2 regions of the Bacillus sp. N12A5 genome follow, and region 1 is predicted to be linked to the other one. Evidence: predicted binding sites of a transcription regulator. Region 1 holds the regulator's gene; the other holds the start of a gene.
The links. The regulator LexA, encoded in region 1, represses DNA repair genes until DNA is damaged. The targets are predictions, from matches to a motif close to CGAACATATGTTCG.

Region 1 (4,654 bases):
TGCCTTCTGGGTCAATGATTTTCACACTTTTTAAAGTGTTTTTCATAGAAGAGCGAAAACCTTTCAGGTACTCTTGTCGGAGCTTTTGCTGTTCGGCTTTTTCTTCTTCTGTCATAACGCCAGCTTTGGCTTTGGCAGCAAGTTCATTAATTCTGGCAATTTTTGCGTTTGAAATCATGTTAAACTCCTTTATTCCAATTTGTCTATATAGTACTAGATCAAAATGAGTTTTACAACTGATTCACTCGGCAGTCTCTTCATTCTCTATGTATTCTTGAAACCGTCTGTGGACGGTCGCTTTAGACACATCATAGCCAAAACCTCTTAACGTAGCCGCAATTTCTGCGAACGTCAGTTTATTGGCTCTTAGGCGGACGATCTCTGAGATGGGGACCTCTATTCTTTCTTTCCCGCTGTTTTCATGTTGGTTTTTCAGGTTTTTTTGCGGTTTAAAACCGTTTTTCACGGCACGCTTCATTCCGCGTTTAATTTTCATGTTGTGAATTTTCCGCTGGTACTCTTCCACAATGCTGACGATCTCCAGCACCATCGAATCAGCCTCTGATAACTCCAGTTCACCTCTGTGAGCCGTTGTATAGACTTTCACACCTTCTCTGTAGATGCAATGAAGCAGTGCGATTTTTGCATTTCCCCGTCCGAGCCTTGTCTCATCCTGAACTAAAATAACATCTATTCCAGAATTTTTGATCTCATCAAGCAGCTCAAATACACCATCCCGATCCATTTCATATCCGCTGGCTTTTTCAGAAATCACTTTGACAACTTCCATGCCGTTCTCGGCTGCAATGGCCGTAAGCTCTTCCTCCTGCCGCTTTAACGAGGTCTCTTGCTGTTCTTTATTTGTGCTCACGCGGGCATAAATGAGTGCTTTCATTTTTTTTCTTTCCTCTCTCTATCTTACAGTTGCCAATTCATAGGCATCCTGATGCTTCTTTTTCAATGGAATCACTAACTCATCTCCCGGCTGGATATCAGACGTCTGAAGATGATTGTTATCAGCTATCCATTGAATAAAATCACTTTTGTTTATCTTTTTTTTATCTGCTACCTGATCCGCAATTGACCAAAGTGTGTCGCCTTGCTGGACTTCTATTTTAACATACTGATTAAGCTCCTGGCCGCTGCTTGTATATGACAGCAAAAGGATAACCGCGCTCAAAATCACTGTGAACAGACCGACAAAAATAATAGATTCTTTACTCATGATCATAACCTCCAACAGGAATGTTTGTTCGCTTTTTATAGTTTCAGTATATACGAACAAATGTTTCTGTCAATTGTTTTTTTCGAACCTATGTTTGTACTGTAAGGAAAATCATGCTATAATCTTCTTAAAATCGACGTTTTGAGGTGCGAAAAATGACGAAGCTATCAAAAAGGCAACTTGATATCCTCCGTTTTATTAAAGCAGAGGTTAAATCAAAAGGATATCCGCCTTCCGTAAGAGAAATCGGAGAGGCTGTCGGGCTTGCTTCCAGTTCAACTGTCCACGGCCATTTGGCACGTTTGGAAACAAAAGGGCTGATTAGACGGGATCCGACAAAACCAAGAGCGATAGAAATTCTAGATGAAGAAGTAGACATTCCGCAAAGCCAGGTCGTTAATGTACCGGTCATCGGAAAAGTCACAGCGGGTTCTCCTATTACAGCAGTAGAAAATATTGAAGAATATTTTCCGCTTCCTGACCGTATGGTTCCCCCGGATGAGCATGTATTTATGCTGGAGATTATGGGAGACAGTATGATTGATGCTGGTATTCTCGATAAGGATTATGTCATCGTTAAACAGCAAAACACTGCGAACAACGGGGAAATTGTAGTGGCGATGACAGAAGATGACGAAGCTACGGTAAAGCGTTTCTATAAAGAAGATACTCATATTCGCTTACAGCCTGAAAACCCAACGATGGAACCTATCATCTTACAGAATGTCAGCATTCTAGGCAAGGTGATTGGCGTTTTCAGAACGGTCCATTAACCTATTGATCTATCATTATGAAATAACCCCCTCTTCCTTTACGGAGAGGGGGTTTGTTGTTCAAAAAAAGCAGGCTCGCCCTGACTTTTAGGAGCGAGCCTGAATAGGAGGAAAAAGAACATCATGTTTACACCATAATTATCCATCAAACAATTGTTGAAGTCAAGAAATTTTCTTTCCTTTAGGAAACTTTTATCAGAATGCTATCTGTTTAAATAATTAGACGGCATCTTCTTAAAAAGGTTTCATTCTTTTAGGGCGTGGAATGATTAGGCTTAAAGTTTATTTAAGGAGCGTAAAAATTGAATTATTGCGAAAATTTAGTACATAGTATAGTTAGTTCAGTTTTTTCTAAAAAAACAGCTCACTCTCCTTTATTATAGTGAGCTTAACGTTTCAATATGTTCAGCTTATTAGCACCCGTGTGTCGGTTTTGATGTTGAGTTCCAGACTTTATGGTAAATGGCATCACAAAATCGTTAATACCAGTGCTGGTTCAGTTTTTTTCAATCACTTTATGTTAAGTTTGTTCATTCATAAAATTCCATATGTGTTTTTTCCTGTTTGTAATAACAAAGTCTGTCTTGAAGGGTTCCGGTATGAAATTCAAATTTATGGCCGTCAGGGTCTGTAAAATAAATCGATTTTCGATCGCGTTCATCTCGTTCTCTGCCAGGCAGAATATTGACATGATGCCTATTTAATTTTGCTGATATGTCCTCAAAATCCCGCTCTTCAATCGTAAAAGCAATATGGGTGTAAGACGCCTTAATGTCATTTCTCGGAATGTCTGGTTCTTCATTAAGCGCAAGCCAAATGCCATTTAAATCAAAATAAGCTGTCGTTCTGCCCTTTACCAGAAGCTTGGCATCAAACACGTTTTCATAAAAATCAATTGAAGAATCCAGATGAGAAACTGAAAATAACAAATGATTGAGTCCTTTGACCTTCACAAATCATCCCCCCTTGCAAGCTAATCATCTATATGTACGATTGTTTACTTGGAAAGTTTCATACCGCAGCAAAAAATACCAGTGTAAACAAAATCGGATTGTTCAAAATAATAACTGCAACTAATTAGGCTTTACGAGCCAGGAGTTTCCTCAAAAATAACAATTTAGGTGGTCAAATGAAACATATCATTGCACTTGCTTCAAAGATTGCTCTCACTCTTGCCCTTTTATATGTGATTCTGGACAGATTCTATCACGCACCCTTTTTAAGCGTGCTGTTTATTGCATTTTTCTTAGGCTTTGTCTCTTATCTTTCCGGTGACATGATCGTCCTTCCGAGAACAAACAATATTACAGCTTCATTGGCTGACTTTGGACTTTCATTTGTTATTCTTTGGGTCTTTGTTTTGACCCAAACAAGAAATGATTTCTCACCGTTTGCAGCCGCTCTTCTCTCCGCTGCCTGTCTTACTGTATTTGAATATTTTTTTCATCGGTATTTGCTGAAAAATGTACTGGATGAAACCTTCCGAAATGAGCTGACAGCCAAGGATAACACTCTGCAATATCAAACAGAAGCCGCAGGCGAGCTGTTTCCTGACGTTCCAAAAGAGCAGCAAGAGGAGTAGGAGGCTGGCTGATCGCCTCCTATTTTTCAGTAGTTGCTTTTTAAAAAGCTGGACATCACTTCTGTAAAATCATAAAACCTCTCATTTTGAGTACCAGATCTGCTTTCTAAAGAAAAGATGCCGAACATAGATTTTCTAAAACCCGTGCTCATTTCTAACTGGATACTCAGACCTGTTTTTGATTTGTTTGCAATGTTATTCGGACTTACGCCCGCATGAGGATGGTCGGTACTGAGCAATACGGCAGGAAAACCAGCATTTTGCAGCTTTTCAACTAAGTCTGCCGCTCTTACGCGATCTGTACCGCCGACCTCGATCTGCTGATCTTCTTCTGCATACCCGTGTAATGAAATGACATAGTCATGACTTCCCGTCATCTTCAGGGCCCGAGGCTCATCAAAATGCGTGCTTGTAATATGCAGCACTGAGTTTCCTGACGATTGTAAGCCTTCAAATAAATACATCGAATACTCTTTGCTGAGCTCTCTCGCTATTTCACTTGTCCCGCCTTCAATACCTCCTCCATGAATCGCTAAAACAAGGACAGAGCTGCCGGCTTCCTTCGTAACAATGCCGTAATCAGAAGGATCTTCATTGTTTTTTAATTCCTCAAAATTCTGATATACATCTTCAGCATATATTGAAGAAATCGGAGTGAACACCATAATAACAAACAACAATTTTACAATTTTAAGAGTTGATGGAAAACGTTTGGCTATGTTACAATCAACATGCTTCAAGGAATGGAGCAAACGGCGGAGCAGGGATACTTTGGCCGGTTTCATCTACTCCGCCTCTAAGTCCAAAACAGGATGTCGGTTTCTTTGAGGCTTTAGCACGAATTCTCTCGTCCTCCTTGTTAAATTTTTGTTAAATTCACAATATTATATACCATTAGCCCGGGCGCTGTTCTTCTCATTTTTGAATTTATGAAAAGTATGTGGCACCACCTTTCCCCCAATTCCCATATCAAACAGAAAAAAACGCACCTGCCCTTTGGCCTGTGCATTTTTACTTTTTTTTCATTCTTCTTTTCTTTGCTTTATTCAGTTTCATGATATTTTTTTCAATTAT
Region 2 (4,654 bases), on a different contig from region 1:
TGAAGAGCCGTCACTGCATGATATTTTTATAGAAAAGGTGGGGGCCGTCTATGAATAAATTTTGGATCATGCTTTCTCATACATATAAAAATAAGATTATGGCAAAATCCTTTATTATTTCGACTGTCATCACGGTACTGCTTGTTTTAGTTGTAACGAATCTGGAGTCGATTATTTCTCTGTTTCAAGGTGATGACGCCAAAGAAAAAATCGCTGTTGTTGATGAAACAAACGAATTATACCCGATTTTCTCGAAGCAGCTGAAGGCGATTGATACAAACGGCGATCTTGATGTAAAGCAGTCGAAGAAATCGGAGGATGAGGTTACAAAGCAAGTCAAAGATGAAACGTTTGACGGCATGCTCATCATTAAAAGAGATGAAAAAGGAACCATTTCAGGAACGTATAAAGCGTTAACGATTTCTGATGAAAGCACGTATCAAACGCTGCAGCAGGCCTTGACGCAAACCAAAACGGCTGTCGGAACGGCGGAGCTCGGCGTTTCGCAGGAAACAATCAGCAGCCTTTATGCGCCCGTTACTGTCGGGCAGGAGGCGCTGAAAGAGGGAGCCAAGTCTGAGGAAGAGCTGGGCCAGACGGTAGGACTCGTTTATATCATGCTGTTCGTCATTTATTTCTCTGTGATTATGTATGCCAGCATGATTGCGATGGAGGTCGCAACTGAAAAATCATCGCGTGTCATGGAAATTCTCATCTCAAGCATGCCGCCGATTCAGCAGATGTTTGCAAAGCTGCTTGGCATCGGGCTCGTCGGGATCACTCAGCTTGCTGTCATTATAGCAGCCGGCTCTCTGTCGCTTAAGCTGAACAAAACGAGCGACACAGCTTCATCTGTCGGCGGATTCCTTAACCTGACCGACGTTTCAGCAACGACTGTTATTTATGCTGTGATTTTCTTTTTGCTCGGATACTTTTTATACGCGACACTCGCCGCGTTTCTCGGCAGTGTCGTCAGCAGAATAGAGGACGTGCAGCAAACGATCACGCCGATGACGCTTTTGGTGGTCGCCGGTTTTATGATCGCGATGTTCGGCTTGAATGCACCTGATGCAGGATTTATTACGGTAACCTCGTTTATTCCGTTTTTCACGCCAATGATTATGTTCCTGCGCGTCGGCATGCTTGATATTCCGTTTTGGCAGGCGGCTGCAGGAATCGGAATCACACTGCTCACTATTGTCATACTGGCAGTCATCGGCGCCAGAATTTACAAAGGCGGTGTGTTGATTTACGGCAACTCAAGCGCGTTCAAAGCGATCAAACAAGCACTTCGTTTAGCGAAAAATTGATGAAAAAACAGCCTGGGGTTTCTCAGGCTGTTTCTTTTTTGACAGAACGTGCATTCGTAAGAATTCGGTGCTAAAATAAGGGTACTTCATCCTGGAAAGGAGCAGAATGTTGACTGATCTAACCTTTATTCATGCTGCAGATCTTCATCTTGACAGCCCGTTTTACGGGATATCGCACCTGCCGGAACCGATTTTTGCCCGGATTAAAGAAAGCACGTTTGCTAGCGTGAGATATATAATAGACGCCGCAGTGAGAGAAAACGTTGATTTCATTTTGCTGGCGGGAGATCTATTTGACGAAGCCAATCGAAGCTTAAAGGCCCAGCTCTTTTTGAAAAAACAGTTTGAAAGACTCAGAGAGTGCGGGATTTCAGTTTATGTGATCTTTGGGAACCACGATCATCTGGGCGGGGAGTGGACGCCGATTGAATGGCCGGAGAATGTCCACATTTTTGCATCCGCTGATCCTGAAGAAAAATCGTTTTATAAGGAAGGCAGGCGCATAGCAAGCATTTACGGCTTCAGCTACCAGGCCAGAGCCGTAACGGAAAATCAAGCCGCCCGTTATCGGAGATCGACTGACGCGCCGTTTCATATCGGTATGCTCCACGGCACGCTATCAGGAGCTGAAGGGCACGATCCGTATTGCCCGTTTACACATGACGATCTTATGAAAAGCGGGATGGATTATTGGGCGCTTGGCCACATACATAAACGCCAGGTTCTTTCTGCCGAGCATCCGGCAGTCATTTATCCGGGAAACACGCAAGCGCGCCATATGAAGGAGACGGGAGATAAAGGCTATTATCTCGTTCGTGTGACAAACGGAGACATTTCTTATGAATTCCAGAAAGCGCACGATGTGATGTGGGAAAAAGCGGCAGTTGATGTGACAGAGGCAAAGAATATGACCGCCCTTTTCCAAATGGTTGAGGACACGTTTTCGAAGATGCGGACAAAGGGCAGCCCTGTTTGTGTAAGACTGGTATTACAAGGGACGGCGCCGGAATGGCTGCTGAAGGCGCCGAGAGGCACTTTGAATGAGCTTCTTGAAACGTTTCAGGAGCAGGAGGCGGAGGAAGAACACTTCATTTGGCCGCTTGCATTAGAAGATGAGACGGAACAAGAAACGAACCTAACAGACCTTGATCCTTTTTTTGGCGGTTTATTGGAAGACATTGATTGCAGTGATTTATCAGACGTGCTGGAAGGGCTTGAGCGGCACCCTGTGTATAGAAGGCACGCGGACCGGTTTAGCCAAGAGGAGGTAAAGGAAATAAAAGAACAGGCACAGATTTTATTGAAAAGACAGCTTAAGGTGCTTGAAATATGAGGCGGTGAAAGCTTTGCGCATTAAATCTTTACACATTTACCACTATGGGAAATTTTCCAATCAGACCTTTCACTTCTCCGCCTCACCTGTCCAATTAATCTACGGATTAAATGAGGCAGGAAAAACGACGATGATGTCCTTTATTGAAAGCATGCTGTTCGGTTTTCCAAAAACGAAAAAATATGAACCGAAAACAGGCGGTGTCTACGGCGGTGTTCTTGAAGCCGAACATCCTGAGTATGGGGTTGTGAAGATCGAACGGACGAAAGGGACTGCCGAGAAGCTGAGAGTGTACACCGAAAAGGGCGAAGTGAAGCATGGAGATTTTTTAAAGCAGCTGTTCCAAGGCACGGACAGGGCGCTTTATAAAGCCATTTATTCGTTTGACGTATTTGGGCTTCAGGAAATTCACGCCTTTAATCGGGACAAGATTGGGGAGTTTCTGCTGTTTTCCAGCTTGTTTGGCGCTGAAGCCGTCTCTAAGCTTGATTCAAGGCTGGCCAAGGAAAGCGAAAGGCTCTATAAACCAAACGGGCGAAACCCCCAATTGAATCAGGAGCTGGAAACGCTGAAGCAGCTGGCAGCGAAGCTGAAGCAGGCTGAGGCAGAGGAAGCGGGCTATCATCAGCTTCTTGAGGAAAAAAGAACGCTTGAAGCCCGTCTTGAAGCCGCCGAAACCGAATTGAAAGAGGCGGCCGGACATATCCGAATGATTGAGGGAGCGATTGAGCTGAAGCCGCTGCTAAATGAAAAAGCGACGCTGGAACAGGCGATTGCTCAATATCCGGAACAAGCAAGACAATTTCCGGCTGACGGGCTGCATCAGCTGGAAAAATACGAATCTCATCTTCATCCGAAATCAGCACAGCTTGAGGCGCTTCGGGTGAAGATGGCTGAACTGGACAAGCAGATGCAAAAGCTTAACCCGGATAGAGACATATTGGCGAGAGAAACGCTGATACAAGAGCTTTCGGCAGGGTTTCATATGTATCAATCCTACGGAGAACAGCTCGCCGCCATTCAGGCACAGCTGCGCCAGTCGTCTGCACAGGCAGCGGCAGGGCTGGAACAGCTCAATAAAACGGATGAAAATGAACTCCTGAAGATGAACACGTCATATGACTATGAATGGAAGCTTCAGCAGGCGGTACAGCAGTACGTGCAGGCCAGGGACAGAAAACGGCAGCTCGATGAGACATTTGAAATTGCCCGGCAGGAGCTGGAAGACACAGAAAAGGCCGTTCGTGCCGCTTCGTCTGCCATCCTTGAAAACAGCCAAAGAAAAGATAAAGAAGCGGCTCTTAAAGCATATGATGAAGCACAGGGGCAGCATCAGGAGCAAACGAAGCTGAGAGAACAGCTGAAGTTTTTTGAAAGGCAGCAGGCTAAACAGAAAAAGGCTGTGATGTCAGCCGGCATGTTGTTCATCGTTCTCTTTCTGCTGCTGCAGCAATGGATTCCCGCCATATGTATCGGCGCAGCCCTTATCGTGTATTGGGTTGCCGCAGGGAAAAAAGCACCGTCTTCCCGAAACCGGGAGGCGAGACTGCCAATGACGGATATTTCGCCGGCAGAAGCCGAAGCGCTGCGAGAAGCGCTATGGGAGGATGACCGCAATAAACAGCATCTCATCACACAGCGGGCGGTGCTGCAGCAAAAAGAGGCGGCGTATGAAAGGGTCATCCAGCAATTTGAACAGTGGGAAACCGATATGGCTCCGTCCTTTGCTCAGGTTGAGCATTTTATGAAGGAGCTCGGATTCAAGGAAGATCCGTCTTTTTTGCTTGATGCATACAGCTTAATGAAGGATGTCAAAAAAGAAGTGAATAAAAAGCACGAGCTGACCATTGAAGCAGGCAGGCTGAGAAAGCACCGGAGAGCATTCGAAGAACGCGTCAGCATGCTTCATCCTGTGAACCAGAGCCAGGACATCTCCATCTCGGATGCCCTTCACACATTGCGGAAAAGCGTTGAACGAGAAAAAGAAATCGAGAAGCAAAAAAAGGAAATT

Region 2: the regulator LexA is predicted to act here: its motif matches at 1,354-1,367, upstream of MOC09_RS00440 (DNA repair exonuclease).

What each region holds. Positions count from the first base shown of each region.
Region 1 is NZ_JALAMR010000003.1:149,928-154,581, forward strand. It holds gene MOC09_RS03970 (DUF896 domain-containing protein) at 1-178, opposite strand, end outside; gene MOC09_RS03975 (YneB family resolvase-like protein) at 242-895, opposite strand; gene yneA (cell division suppressor protein YneA) at 914-1,231, opposite strand; gene lexA (transcriptional repressor LexA) at 1,381-1,998, shown strand; gene fosM (FosM family fosfomycin resistance protein) at 2,529-2,951, opposite strand; gene MOC09_RS03995 (YndM family protein) at 3,128-3,580, shown strand; gene MOC09_RS04000 (poly-gamma-glutamate hydrolase family protein) at 3,607-4,365, opposite strand; gene MOC09_RS04005 (hypothetical protein) at 4,592-4,654, opposite strand, start outside.
Region 2 is NZ_JALAMR010000002.1:20,597-25,250, forward strand. It holds gene MOC09_RS00430 (ABC transporter ATP-binding protein) at 1-58, shown strand, start outside; gene MOC09_RS00435 (ABC transporter permease) at 51-1,310, shown strand; gene MOC09_RS00440 (DNA repair exonuclease) at 1,417-2,643, shown strand; gene MOC09_RS00445 (ATP-binding protein) at 2,648-4,654, shown strand, end outside.